DNA from 2 places in the Paenibacillus sp. KACC 21273 genome. Region 2 is predicted to be linked to the other one. Evidence: predicted binding sites of a transcription regulator. Region 2 holds the regulator's gene; the other holds the start of a gene.

Region 1 (7,473 bases), 600 kb from region 2:
TTTCAGCGAACACTGGGAATGAGTATTGCCAGTCTTCCCGTATGGATCATTTTGGCTTGGATTGGTTATATGCACTCAGGACTGCCTTCTACTGCACAGACAGGACAGACATTTCTAGTGGCGCTATTCTCCGGCGTTGTAGCTACCGTGTTGTTCTTCGGGGCTACCGATCAAGTAAGACACCATCCTGCTCGTCTAGCGACTGTAGAAGCAACCCAAGCGTTAGAAGTCGTATTCACTTTACTGGGAGAATGGTTGCTTCTGGGTGTAATGCTATCCTCTATAGGAATGTGGGTAGGATTGATACTGGTGATCGGTGGCATGGGCGTTAACGCATGGTTATCGATTCGTGAACCAGGTATCACCCGCAAGCGAAAATCCAATCAATCAGTAATGTAATGTTTTTACGGAGATAATGTACAATTCGGTCATGATCAGATTATTGTCACTGATCATTATGCGAATAATTGAGCGATATTAAAGGAGTTTATTATGCGATTTGATATTCAATTTTTATCTTTTTTTGTACTGCAAGTTGAAGGCAAAGAAGGGCAGACGAACAAAAATTATAAACATTATCAGACATTAGATGACGATGAGTATGAAGAAAGTGAAATCAAAAAATTTCTTCATGCTGAATTTACTCGTACCGCTAAGCGCAAAGTAGAAAAAAATCCAGGCACAGAACAACCGCCTACCAAAATAGGTACATTTTTAGTAGAACCGGGACATGAATTGACCAGTAATCCCAACTTCAATCTATTTACTCGCCTTAGAGCTGTTGATAACAAAGAAGATTTCAAAAATGCTTGCGACGATCTGGTACGTAGCTATCTGGAAACAAGCTCTGTACGTGGAGGAGCATTGATTATTACACAAGCAAAGCTAGATACCCATTTTGACGATCCATTTATTTTTGTAATGAAATGTGATTTTGAACAGCGGATTGCACGTATCTCTGATGAACGTAGTCTGATTAGCGAAGTGGAAATGGCGATCAGTGCTCGGAATATGAAATCGATCCAATATCCTCATATGCCAGAAGAAGGAATGATTGAAGAATGGGAGCTCAAAATTCATCAATCGTCCCATGCGCGGTACTTTGAAGACTTTTTGAAATATATTACGTATGAACAATCTATTCCTGAGATTGTAAATGAACGAGTAATGGATTATGTACAGACTTATGTGGAAGAAAAGTGGCCGGATGCGGCTAACCTAGAACGTCAACAGGAAGAGCATGATCTAGAATTATGGGCAGCCAGTGAAAAACGCGATATTCAAGAAAAATGGGAACCTCAACATGTGATCGAAGCGGCAGAGCGTATCGTAGAGATCAAGCCAGAGATTGAGATCAAAATGAAGCTAGGGGATACCAGTATTCGTGGACTACTAGCTGATTACGGATACCGACTGCATATTGCCAAATTAGGCGATCATTATGCAATGGTGATTGAAGGCGATGCGTTTACATTTGATAAAGGATTTTCCCCGGTCGAACTGTTACAGCCGGAGTCTTTTGAAGTGGTCGCTAGACGATTAGTAGATCGCGCCAATGAAGCACCTGAACGTGATGATGATATTCCTTATTGATCAGATAACAGCAAAATTTGATCTATACAATCAAAAAAAGTGGATTCAGGGTTTTACACCTAAATCCACTTTTTTTATACTGAGAAGTCATTCTATAGATATAGATGAATTAGAGATTTGTCATATGAATAGAATATAGTCTATAGTTATCTATATACGACTTAAATATCTAGCTGTGCAATCTGATCTTTCAGTTTTTTCGCAGAATCACGTAGTAATTGTTCTTCATGCTCATTCATAGGAATCGGTAGTTTTGCCTGAATACCATCTCGACCGACAATTGCAGGTACACCGAGATATACATCAGAGATTCCATGATAATCTTCAAGTAGAGAAGATACATTCAATACAGCGTGTTCATTTTGCAAAATAGCGGCTACAATGCGGTCTAGTGCGAGTGCTATTGCATACGATGTAGAGCCTTTAGCATTGATAATTTCGTAAGCGGCGTTTTTCGTATTTTCAAAGATTTCGTTTTGTTTGTCTTCTTCAAAATCCAGTGGAGCTCCTGCAATATTAGACAGACTCCATACCGGCAACTCGGAATCACCATGTTCACCAATAATATGAGCATGAATACTACGAGGATCAATACCTTTTTCCTTACCAATTAAATAACGGAAGCGTGCGCTATCGAGTAATGTACCGGAACCAATCACTCGATTAGATGGCCAACCGCTTTTTTTCCAGGATACATAACTGAGTATATCTACTGGATTAGTAGCGATCAGTAGAATACCACTATTATTATATTTCGTAATATTCGAAATAATCTCTTCGAAGATGGCTGAGTTCCGATTTAACAAATCGATCCGGGTTTCGCCTGGACGTTGATTTGAACCGGCAGCGATAATGATAATATCTGCGTCTTTGCAATCCGAATAATCACCTGCCCATAGTTTGACGCCGCCGACAAATGGGAGTCCGTGGTTCATATCGAGTGCTTCGCCAAGAGCTTTGTTGTGATTCGCATCAATAAAGACGAGTTCAGACATTCTCTTGTGGAGTAGAAGGGTGTAAGCGGTTGTGGAGCCTACGGCTCCTGTGCCAATAACAACGACACGGTGGGGCTTGGATACAGATTCAGATACTGTCATTTTTTATCATCTCCTTAATTGATCTTTGTTACAGATTCGCTACTATTGTAACGGAAAGCGCGACCAATGTAAAAAGGATCACACATCAGCAAATGCACAAAGTCGCTGAAAACCCTGCTAAAACAGCGAAATCTGTAATCGCTTGTAACTTTTCTGTAAACAACCTATGTTCATTTTAGTTTACTCTTATAAGGGTCATGAATAATTGAAATACGATAGCTTTATGTAAGTGCGGAAGGAGCGAAGGAATGAAGTTAACTATGCGCAAAGCGCTTTTCATATGGATTACACTTGTGTTTGTACTTAGTGCTTGTCAATCTTCTACAAGTGATTATGATCCAGCAGCAGACAAAGCATCAACTCAAGAACTCAAAAAAATGCAAACTGAAGATCAGGGGCAGACACTTACCCTTAACCATACAGCAACATCCGATACGAAGCAGGGGGGATCTTCTGCTGAAAGAGGATATAAGATTCAGACAAGACTGACAGACTTTCAACTACTAAGTGCTAGTGCAGGGCTTGCGTGGGGTGTAACCCGTAACGAATTACGTATATATGTTACACAGGATAGTGGAGACACATGGGATAATGTATCTCCTGCACAAACGGTCACTTTTTCAGAACCACCTACGTATGGCAAAGATATCTTTTTCCTGAATCAAAATAACGGCTGGGTGATTCGCAATGCGTCAGGTGTAGGAGAAACACTGATTCTGCATACTACTGATGGCGGGCAAAATTGGAACTTTGCTACATTAAATGATGAAGCTACTGTATTGGGCATTTATTTTATTGATAGTAGCAATGGTTGGGTAATGACTTCTTTGGATTCATCAAAAGATTCAGCAGATATGCAAGAGAAAGCATTATATACCACTACCGATGGTGGTAACACATGGAAAAAAATTATGCAAAACACAGGCGTATTTGTAACTGAAGGTTCAACCGCTCAAGCGATCCCGCAATTAGGTAAGCTGGTAGGAATGTCTTTTCGAGATCGTAACAATGGATTTGTAACTCTGGAACAACATGGTACACCTCATTTATATATTACAAGTAATGGGGGCAAAACCTGGAAAACAGGGCCAGACTTTGATAAAAATAAAAAATTGCCAGCTTGTCATTCTTTCACCACAGGCAAACCTCAATTTTTTGGTGATAGCAAAACAGCAGGCTGGATGAATATTGGTTGTGTGAAAGATAGCCAGACTAGCTATAACGGATACTTTACTCATGATGCAGGGAAGACATGGAACTTTGCTCCATTTGCTCTACAAGCGCAGACCGGAGTCAATCAATCGATGGGACCTACTTTTTTAAATGATAAAATCGGTTGGTCTGTAGTCAATGGCATCGTGTACCGTACAGCTAATCAAGGCAAAACATGGAAAGCTTTACCTATCAATAACACATTGCAGAACACATTGAATAAATATCCTGAATTGGTTAAATTGCAATTTTTCTCTGCGGATGTAGGCTGGTTATTAGTTGCCAAAAATGAAGAACGACGTTCTTTATTAATGCAGACGACAGACGGTGGCAAAACATGGCATGTACTATAAAAAAATAATAGCAGATAAGTAAAAAAGATCGATGACGTACGCCAATATGGGGTTGTGTCATCGATCTTTTGTATATCACAATAGCTTCTTTTTAGAACATCAAAAAATAATTTAAAATTCTTTGTTGATTGTGAAAAAAATCACATTAATGTAGTTTTAAATCAGTTATGCTTGGGATGTAGAAAAAACAAGGAGATGATTAAGATGAGAAACAATACTAATGAAAATCTTACTAACTTTTACATGAACCTTTGCTACACTTGTCTAGATGCTAATGAATGTCGTGAAGAAGAAGCTTGCAAAGCATGTTGGGCAGATCAAGGTGTATTGGATGCCGCTAAAGATGATACTCAGGAGCTTTTACAAGCGTATTATGCATAATCGATCAGCAAGCTTATTTACAGGTCAGACTAGACATTCCAAAGGATTATATACCGGCACTTCATAAAGGAACACACTTCACAGATAGATAAGAAGTGTGTTCCTTTGTTGATTTTTAGACTACCAGATTACATATGAGCTAGACAGGTATGTTTCGTAATGCTCTTAATCGTTGAAATAAGCAGTATAGAACCATCGTACTTATAGACGAACTCCAAAGGGGATACATTATGAAATATGCTTCTAAAACAGTTATCGTAACCGGTGCAGCCAAAGGAATCGGTAAAGCTGTAGCCGAAAGTTATGCCGCAGAAGGAGCTATCGTATTTTTAACAGATACGTTAGAGCCAGAAGGTGCTTCAGTTGCCGCGACTATTCGTGAAAGTGGTGGACAAGCTCATTTTCTACCTTGTGATGTACGTCGTGAACAAGATGTAATCGATACGATTCAAGAAATTGTAAATACGACCGGACAGATAGATATAGTAATCAACAATGCTGGGGTATCCCGCTGGAAATCTCCTTATGAATTAAGTCTAGATGAGTGGGACGATGTAATGAACACCAATGTAAGAGCATGCTTTCTGGTATCACGTGAAGCGGCCAAAGTGATGCGTGATCATGAAGGTGGTTCGATCGTCAATATTTCCTCAACACGTGCTCATATGTCTGAGCCTCACTCTGAAGCTTATGCTGCTTCTAAAGGCGGTATTACAGCGATTACGCATGCTTTGTCTGTATCACTTGGCCCTGATCATATTACTGTTAACGCGATTAGCCCCGGTTGGATCGAGACAGGTGATTATAGTGCGTTGAAAAAAGAAGATCATGAGCAACATCCTGCTGGACGTGTAGGTACACCTCAAGATGTTGCAAGAACCTGTTTATTTTTGACCGATCCAGAAAATTCTTTTATTACAGGTGCAGAATTAATTGTAGATGGTGGAATGACACGCAAAATGATCTATGTAGAGTAGAACATAGTATAATGCACATAACAAAAAGAGATGCGATATAGTCGCACCTCTTTTTTTGTATATACATGCAATCTGTTGAATTTGTATCGTAGTGTATCTATTCGTAAGCATATAAATTTAGCTTGAAATATAACTCAAGCCCAATTCCAATCGAATGATCACTTGCTATTAATTAGAAGTCACTAGGCGCTTACTCCATTTTTCTTTAAATAATGGCAATGTGCTTTCACCAAAAATCTGTGCTTCTTCTAAATGAGGATAGCTGGATAGAATAAAAGAAGTAATGCCAATCTCTGCATATTCGATCAGACGATCTGAGACTTGATCTGGTGTACCGACAAACATCAAAGCTCCACCTGAACGAAGATTCGATAATCCTGCCCAAAGGTTAGGTCCAACTACAAAGTCATTTTGAGCGGCTGCATCGCGAATCTGATTTTGACGTGTCTGACCTGTAGCACCTGTCTGACTAAAGGAAGCTTTGGCACGTTCAATCGTTTCTGGATCGATATCTTTGATCAGATCACGTGCGGCTTGCCATGCTTCTTCTTCAGTATCACGAACCAGAACTTGAGCGCGCATACCGATACGAAGAGGGCGCACTTCGCCATGTTCTTGCGCATAGTCTGCTTGAGCTTGTTTGAGTTCTTCGACTTGCTCTCGAATCATTTCAAGGGGTTCGCCCCACATTAGAAATACGTCTGAATATGCTGCACCGACAGATTTTGCCATTGCAGAACTACCGCCGAAGTAGATCGGAAGTGTAGGCTTTTGAACAGTAGCCGGACGGCTTGTACCGCCTTTTAATTCATAGTATTCTCCTTTGAAATCCACTTTGTGATTGGATACAGAAGAATGATTATTACTGCCAAATTCTGTTGAAGAAAGACCAGCAGCTTGTTCCCACACACTTTTCATAATATGCACATATTCACGAGTACGGGCATATTTCTCATCATGAGCACGAGCAAGTGGATCGCCTAATTCTTCTAGATCATCAGGAGAACTGCCAGTTACGATATTAATACGTGCTCGTCCACCGGATAAGTTATCTAGCCCTGCTGCCATACGTGCGGCTAATACAGGAGCGATCAACCCCGGGCGAAGAGCCACAAGAGGTTTGAGTGTAGTCGTTGCACCGATGATTGCTGATCCGACCACCCATGAATCCAGACAAGCACCACCTGTAGGAATCAAAGCAAATTCAAATCCTGCTTTTTCAGCCGTCTGAGCAACATTTGTTAAATAGTCAAGCGTAGGCGGACGCTCCGATTCTTGTCCAAAACGTGTTCCATCTCCCATTGTAGGTAAAAACCAGCCAAATTCTACTTCATCCCGTTGAATATGATCAGATGTTGACATAGTAATATCTCCTTTAAAAAATCATCTATATTTTAAATGTATCATTTGTCATGGCAATTAATAAACTAATCCGACAAGCATACTTGGTATAAATGATACTAGCATTTCCGTTATAGTGTGTCAAATCATTTTGGGTCATATTATATGTAAGTCTAGTGGTGAAAGAGTGTCGCTTGCGTTAAGATAGAAATCAAAGTATTCGGCAAATTGAGTAGCATTTTATCTATAGCATAATAAAGGAGATCTAACGATGAGTACTGATATCCAACAGCAAAATAAGTTAAGTATCGGAGAAGTAGCAGAACGTTCAGGATTGAGTGTACATTCTCTTCGATTTTATGAACGAGAAGGGTTATTACTATCTACACGCATTGCAAGAGATGAAGGCGGACGGAGACGTTATAGTGAAGTAGATGTAGAATGGTTATATATTTGTACACGACTGCGTGCGTCAGGTATGCCGATTGCTCAGATTCGTCGTTTTGCTGAGCTTGTACG
Region 2 (7,473 bases):
TCTGGAGTTAACGCAGCATCCTGTAAATATTGAGCATCTATCTTGTTGATGATTGACTTGTTTTCTAAAGTATAAAATAGGTCGCCAGCTTGATTGAAAGCAACAGTAACAACATTATCGGCATAGTATCCACCGTACACGATAGAAGTAACTGTTCCAGAGCTTAATTCGACTTTTGATATTCCTGAACTGCCTTGTGCAACATAGACAGAACTATTATGATATGCCATACCTAAAGCACCACGGATATTTAGCTGATCAAGATCTTTCTGTTTTTCAGTAGCAACAACATCAATAGTACGTTGTTGAGGATAAGAACGTTTTCCGGCTGGATTCTCTGCAATATATGTGATTACGTATATTCCAGGTATATTAGTATCAATTTGATTTACTGGAACAGAATTTAATGTATATGTAATATCTATTTTTAACTCATTTTCACTATATACACTGTCTGCTACACTCCAACCTTCTTCAATAAAAGGTTCTCCTTGTTTTAATGTCATATTATAGTCTCCATAAAGAAATAAATTTAAGAAACTTAAATCCTGACTTTCTTTACTTGCTACCAAATTACTTGTTCCTTCCTCACTTGCAAAAAGCGTAGCAGGCGCTGACCCCATTAATGTCACCACCAAAACCAAAAACATCATCATAAACTTTCTCATTTTACTTAAATTCCCTCCATTTATAATTATATTGAAATCCTTTACTAATATAACAGATGCTACTCAATATGGGTAAATTAAAATTTACACAATTTAAAGCTGTATGATATTTTATGTAACTCTATATCTATTCCTCATTTCCTGCTACTTTCTAAATAGTTATTCAACATTATGCTTATCTACCTACAACAGAGGAGAGGAGAAAATCGTTCTGAAAGAGCGAAGCGCTCGCCTTTGTAAACGAATCCTGATTGCGAAGCAGTCATTCAAAGGATTCATTTGCAACAAGCGACGACAAGAACGATTTTCTCCACGCAGCGCCTCCCATAAAAAAGCTGAAATTTGAATAACTCCCCACCCTTTGATTTTCAAAACGGTCTTCTTCTGGTATGCTGATAGGTGAACATTTCGACATCAGGTTGAGACGACAGCAAGGAGAGGATTTAGACATCCATGAAATTTGCCGTACTGGATTTTGAGACCACAGGTACTCAGTCCACCGATGATATTATTCAAGTTGGGCTTGCCATTATAGATCATGATTTAAGTATTTCTACTGTATATTCTTCTATGGTGAAGCCGGGAGTGCCGATTCCTCCTTTTATAGAAGGTTTAACAGGAATTAAAAATGAAGATGTAGAGAACGCTCCAGAGTTAGACGATGTTATTTTGGAGATGATTCCTCTATTAGAAGATGCTGTGCTTGTCGGGCACAATGTCGGTTTTGATTTAGGATTTTTGCAACGCGCTTTGGATCAGACTGGATATTTGGCATTTACAGGTCGAGTGCTGGATACGATGGATCTGTTACGTATCTTTTTCCCGAATCTATCGAGCTACCAGTTAAGCATGGTAAGTAAAGACTTGGGATTCGTTCATGATCGTCCTCATCAAGCAGATAGTGATGCGTTAGCGACTGCTCATGTATTTCTAAAGTGCTTGGAAGAGTTAAATGATCTACCATTAATTACAGTCCAGCGTTTATCTGAATTATTTGATAATCAGGATAGTGATCTCGGTTGGTATTTTGATGGCGTGCGGATGGAGAAAGAAGCACAGCCGATTCAAGATTTGGACGAACATCGCTTTTTCCGTCAATTGGCGTTAAAAGTAGGCGATTGGAATGAAATTTTGCCGGCTCATGAAGAGCGAGGTAATATGCCACTTGCAGATGTTTCATTTGATGAATTTTTAGAGCAAGTGAAACAAAACTTACGTAATCTGCTTCCTAACTATGAAGAACGGGAACCGCAGAATCGTATGTTTGAAGAAGTGATCAAAGCGATGACCGATGATAAGCATCTATTGATCGAAGCAGGAACAGGAACAGGCAAATCGCTAGGGTACTTATTACCTTCGATTTATCATAGTGTCAAAGAAAACGATCGTGTCATGGTAAGTACGCATACGATTAACTTGCAAGAACAGTTGCGAGAACGCGATATTCCATTATTGACTCAAGTTGTTCCATTTGCATTTCGTGCTGCCGTATTCAAAGGACGCCAGCATTATTTGTGTCTGCGCAAATTTGAGCATAAAATAAATACAAAAGAATTTCAAAGCCCTAAAGAAGATGTATTGATTGCAGCTCAAATGATTGTCTGGTTAAATGCGACAGAAACTGGCGATGATGAAGAACTCAATATGGGTAATCGTGGTGCTGACTTCTGGGAAACGGTAGCCAGTGATACCGATTCTTGTCTGGGTCGTGCATGTCCATGGTTCCGCAAATGTTTTTACCATCGTGCGAAGCATGAAGCAGGTACAGCAGATGTAGTCATTACCAATCACTCGAAATTATTTACCGATGTCAAAGCAGGGCATCAATTGTTACCTGCTTATGATCGCTTGGTTATTGATGAAGCACATCATCTAGAAGATGTTGCAGGTAAGCACTTGGGTATGCATATGAAATATTTCACATTGGTTCATCCACTGTTAAGATTGTTCAAAGACAGCAAAAATGGTCAGTTAGCGATTTTGCGTCAACAATTAGGTTCTTCTGGCAATGAACGTGGTATGGATTGGGCGATAGCGATTGATAATCTATATCCTGAAATTGTAGATGTCAAAGAAAACTGGGATAAATTAAGTGAGTTACTATTTGCTTTGTTACCTCAGCGTAGTGATGCCGCTCCTGGTGAAGCCGGGCAGTTCACGCTTCGACTTTTACCGGAAAAGCAACCGACCGAATGGAATGTGATTACAGAGCTTGAGAATCAGATTCATATCGGCCTTAGTCAGTTGATTCGTAAAGGCGAGCAAGTGATGAATCAGATCAAAGACAGCGATGAGCAGTTAGGCACAGATAGTCTGGTAACAGATGTGTCGGGTCTATTCAAAGACTTAACAGTGGTACGAGATGATCTGCGTCAATTTGTGAAGCTGGAAAGTACAGATACAGTCTACTGGTATGAAGCTAATGGGAATTACCGTAGCAAGTCTTTACAGATGTATGCTGTACCGGTTGATGTGAGCAAGCAATTGAAAGAGTACTTTTTTGATAAAAAGAAAAGTATTATTTTGACATCAGCTACTTTATCAATAGAAAAGAAATTTCAATATATGATTGAACAGTTAGGGCTTGTAGAAGCGGAAAAAGAAGGTCGATTGATGACTGAACAGTTATCTTCACCTTTCAATTATCGTGAGCAATCGCTGTTGTTAATTCCGCGCGATTTTCCAAGTGTCAAAGGCAGTGTTGGTGATGCGTTCTTTGTAGATACGTTAGCGAACTCATTAGCGGAGACTGCCAAAGCGACCAATGGACGAATGATGGTGTTATTTACCTCTTATCGGATGCTCAAGCAGGTGTATGAGCCATTGAAAGAGAAGTTATCACATAGCGATATTGCAGTATTTGGACAAGGGGTCGATGGAGGAAGTCGTACCAAGCTCACTCGAAGATTCCAAGAGCGTTCCGCTTCGGTGTTACTGGGTACAAGTAGCTTCTGGGAAGGGGTCGATATTCCAGGCGAAGCGTTAACCTGTCTGGCGATCGTACGTTTACCTTTTCAACCGCCTAATCATCCACTGCTTGAAGCCAAAAGTGAACGGCTGAAAAAAGAAAAGAAAAATCCATTTATGAAATTATCTGTACCGCAAGCAGTTATCCGTTTCAAACAAGGTTTTGGTAGATTAGTACGGACATCTAGTGATCGGGGAATCGTTATTGTCTATGACACTCGTGTGATCGAGTCCTATTATGGCAAGCATTTTCTATATTCATTGCCCGGTCCCAAAATGGAACATATGCCGACAGAGCAGATGGTACCCCGTATTACAGAATGGCTTAGCCAGGCCGAACCTGAAAAGGAAACTGTAAATCAAGAGGGGGAGCAAGCATGAAATCCGACAAAATATCAGAAGCAGTCGTGCGAAGACTACCTGTATACCTTAGATATCTGAACGAACTTCACACACGTGAAGTTCCTACAGTGTCTTCGCAAGAACTGGGACAAAAATTAGACTTGAATCCAGCACAAATTCGCAAAGATTTAGCTTATTTTGGAGATTTTGGACGTAAAGGGATCGGTTATGATGTATCGTATTTGATTGAGAAAATACGTCATATTTTAAAATTAGATCAACAAATCAATGTGGCACTTGTAGGCGCTGGTAATCTAGGGCATGCCCTTTCTAACTATAATATGTATCTAAAAGAAACAATGAAAATCGTAGCTGTGTTTGATTCCAACGATTCGAAAGTAGGCTCTTTAATCAATACATTAGTCGTACAGCCTATTGATGAACTTGGAATTACAGTCAAAGCGAGAAGTATTCGTATCGGAATTGTTACAGTGCCTAATGTTGAAGCACAGCGTGTAGCAGATCAGTTAATTGAAGCAGGGGTCGAGGCTATTTTGAACTTTGCACCGATTATTTTGAAAGCTCCACCGCATATTCGTGTGCATACTGCTGATTTTACAACGGATTTATTAAGCCTTGCCTATTATCTGGAAGATGGAAAGGAACATGAAACTAATGAATAACACCTCGAACAAATGGGTCATCAAAAACGGTATGTTTGCTGTAATGAGCGAAGAGAAATCAATGCTTTTTGGACATATGGTGATTGAAGATGGATGGATTACGTATCTTGGAGAAGAAGAACCTGTGATCGAAGAAGACACAACCGTAGTGGATGGCAATCATTTGTTCTTTATTCCGGGTCTAGTCAACAGTCATGGTCATGCAGCGATGTCGTTGTTACGTGGATATGGAGATGATCTTGCTCTACAAGTATGGTTACAAGAAAAAATGTGGCCGATGGAAGCGAAATTTACAAGTGACGATGTGTACTGGGGAACTGCTCTGTCTGTATTAGAAATGTTAAAAGGCGGTACAACTACATTCCTCGATATGTATGATCGCTCAGAACGTGTAGCCGAAGTGGTAGAACAATCGGGTATGCGTGCAGTATTGATGCGTGGTGTAATCGGCTTGTGTTCAGAAGAAGAACAAAAGCAAAAGCTAAAACAATCAATCGACTTTGCACGTGATTGGCATGGTCAAGCGAATGGACGTATTACAACGATGATGTCTCCACATGCACCGTATACTTGTCCACCTGCATACATCGAACAATTTGTACAAGCAGCTCATGATTTGGATTTGCCGCTGCATACACATATGTCTGAGACACTAGCAGAAGTTCAATTAAACGTTACAGATTATGGATTACGTCCTGTAGCTCATTTGGAGAAATTAGGATTTTTCACTCGTCCAGCATTGTTAGCGCATGCTGTTCATTTGAATGATGAAGAGATCGAAGTGCTTGCTGAGAATAAAGTAGCGATTTCTCATAACCCGGGTAGTAACCTCAAATTAGCAAGTGGTGTAGCACGTGTACCTGATCTGTTGCGTGCAGGCGTTGTTGTGTCTTTGGGAACAGATGGCCCGGCAAGTAATAACAATCTGGATATGTTTGAAGAAATGCGTTTGGCTGCTCTTATTCATAAAGGAGTATCCGGCGATCCAACAGCTGTGCCTGCATTAGAAGCATTGAAAATGGGTACTGAATACGGTGCAAGATCTGTATTTTTGAATGATGTAGGTACATTCGCTGTAGGAATGAAAGCTGATATTACAGCACTTAATGTAGATCAACCGCATTTCTTACCACGTACTGATTTTATTTCACATACAATCTATTCTGCATCTGCTAAAGATGTATTGCATGTCTGGGTAGACGGTAAGCAATTGATCAAAGACGGTATATCATTAACATTGGATGAAGAAAAAATTCGTCATGAAGCCCAAAGTGCTTTTGAAGGTTTGCTTAAACGCTAACTGGAAGTCGACAGGAAAGGATGGCGTGTTTTGCGAAATTTGGGAAGTGGCAAGTGGATTGCAATCATTATCGTTGTAGTAGGATTGCTGATTTTAGGTGTAAATCAATTTTATGTGCATGTAATGGCAAAGCCATGGAGTAAAGAACAACTGGCTATTAACAGCGCACAGGAAAAAGCGGATATTGTATCTGTGACGCGTACGTTCAATTCCGTCTGGACAGATAGTTCAACGTATTGGGTTGTAGAAGGTAAAAATACAGCACAAGAAGATCTAATGGTCTGGGTCAAATTTAATATAGACGGTTCGGTAGCAGAAGGAGCTAATGCAGTGCATGTTGAGAAAACAGCAGGTACAGTATCCTATCAAGCCGCCACCGATCTTTTGCAAAAAGATTTGCCTGGAGCAGAAGCTGTACGAATTGTACCTGGCTCATATAATGGAAAATATGCATGGCAAGTTTTTGCCAAACTGAATGAACGTTATTATTATCTTTTCTACAATTTCCGTGATGGAACCAAATTAGGTGGACCTATGGAATTGCCTGCAACTTTAAAAGGAACAGGGCAAGAATAACATCATCAAGCTCAAACCATATAAAAAAGCATGATCTAAGGAATTCATATACTGAATCCAAAGATCATGCTTTTTTGTTAATTAAGCATAGATTATAAACGGAATTGCAGTACCGTATTTTGTAATTTCTCAGCCATAGAATGAAGTGTAGCGGTATGAGCTGTACTTTCTTCCAAGAAAGCTAATTGTTCTTCTGTAGCTGCACTTACGCTTTCAGTGTTAGAAGCAACATGATCGGTCAAGCTTGAGATATTTTCCATAGATTTGACAATCTTCTGTGAATGTTCCGATAAATGATGGATAGAATCAGTCACTTCTTTAATTTCAGAAGTGGTATGATCGGTTAGAGATTTAATGGTATTAAACAAATTACCTACAGAATGAGCCGCAGCAATACCTTGACTTACTTCTTTAACCATGTTTTCCACCGATTTGGTAGCACCTTTTGTTTCACTTTGAATAGCATTGACAAGTGCTCTCACCCGATCTACGGATTCATTGGTTTCGTTAGAAAGTTTACGGATTTCGGAAGTAACTACAGCAAATCCACGTCCGTGTTCACCTGCACGTGCAGCTTCAATTGCTGCATTGAGAGAAAGAAGACCCGTCTGAGCTGCAATCGAAGAAATTGCATTATTGATTTCTTCAATTTCTCCAGAGCGTTTGTTTAACGAAGAAATAATCACTTCCAATTTACTCATACGTTGATGAATTTGATCCATTTGGTTCATAACATGTACTATTTCTTGATTACCGAGTAGCGCTTGACTTTGTGCTTGTTGCGCAACGCTCATCGCTTGCTGGCTACTTTGATCAATCTGCTGAATATCCTTATTAACATCATAGACAGTTTGTAATCCACCTTCTACAATTTTAACTTGATCCTGTGTACTGCTAGATAGATCAGACATAATGTCTGCAACGTGTTCAGCAGCTT

The links. Region 2 encodes Rex, which represses fermentation and respiration genes when NADH is low (regulators of the CRP and FNR family bind a similar motif). Its sites were predicted from a motif close to TTGTGAAATATTTCACAA; they were not measured.
Region 1: the regulator Rex is predicted to act here: its motif matches at 2,757-2,774, upstream of PQ460_RS11830 (L-lactate dehydrogenase).

The regions. Positions count from the first base shown of each region.
Region 1 covers NZ_CP117876.1:2,628,562-2,636,034, forward strand. The annotation lists gene PQ460_RS11820 (DMT family transporter) at 1-399, shown strand, start outside; gene PQ460_RS11825 (DUF3900 domain-containing protein) at 493-1,593, shown strand; gene PQ460_RS11830 (L-lactate dehydrogenase) at 1,755-2,690, opposite strand; gene PQ460_RS11835 (WD40/YVTN/BNR-like repeat-containing protein) at 2,939-4,255, shown strand; gene PQ460_RS11840 (hypothetical protein) at 4,460-4,636, shown strand; gene PQ460_RS11845 (SDR family NAD(P)-dependent oxidoreductase) at 4,867-5,613, shown strand; gene PQ460_RS11850 (LLM class flavin-dependent oxidoreductase) at 5,782-6,975, opposite strand; gene PQ460_RS11855 (MerR family transcriptional regulator) at 7,226-7,473, shown strand, end outside.
Region 2 covers NZ_CP117876.1:2,029,442-2,036,914, forward strand. The annotation lists gene PQ460_RS09235 (S-layer homology domain-containing protein) at 1-668, opposite strand, end outside; gene dinG (ATP-dependent DNA helicase DinG) at 1,122-4,016, shown strand; gene PQ460_RS09245 (redox-sensing transcriptional repressor Rex) at 4,013-4,660, shown strand; gene PQ460_RS09250 (amidohydrolase) at 4,653-5,960, shown strand; gene PQ460_RS09255 (cell wall elongation regulator TseB-like domain-containing protein) at 5,991-6,536, shown strand; gene PQ460_RS09260 (methyl-accepting chemotaxis protein) at 6,629-7,473, opposite strand, start outside.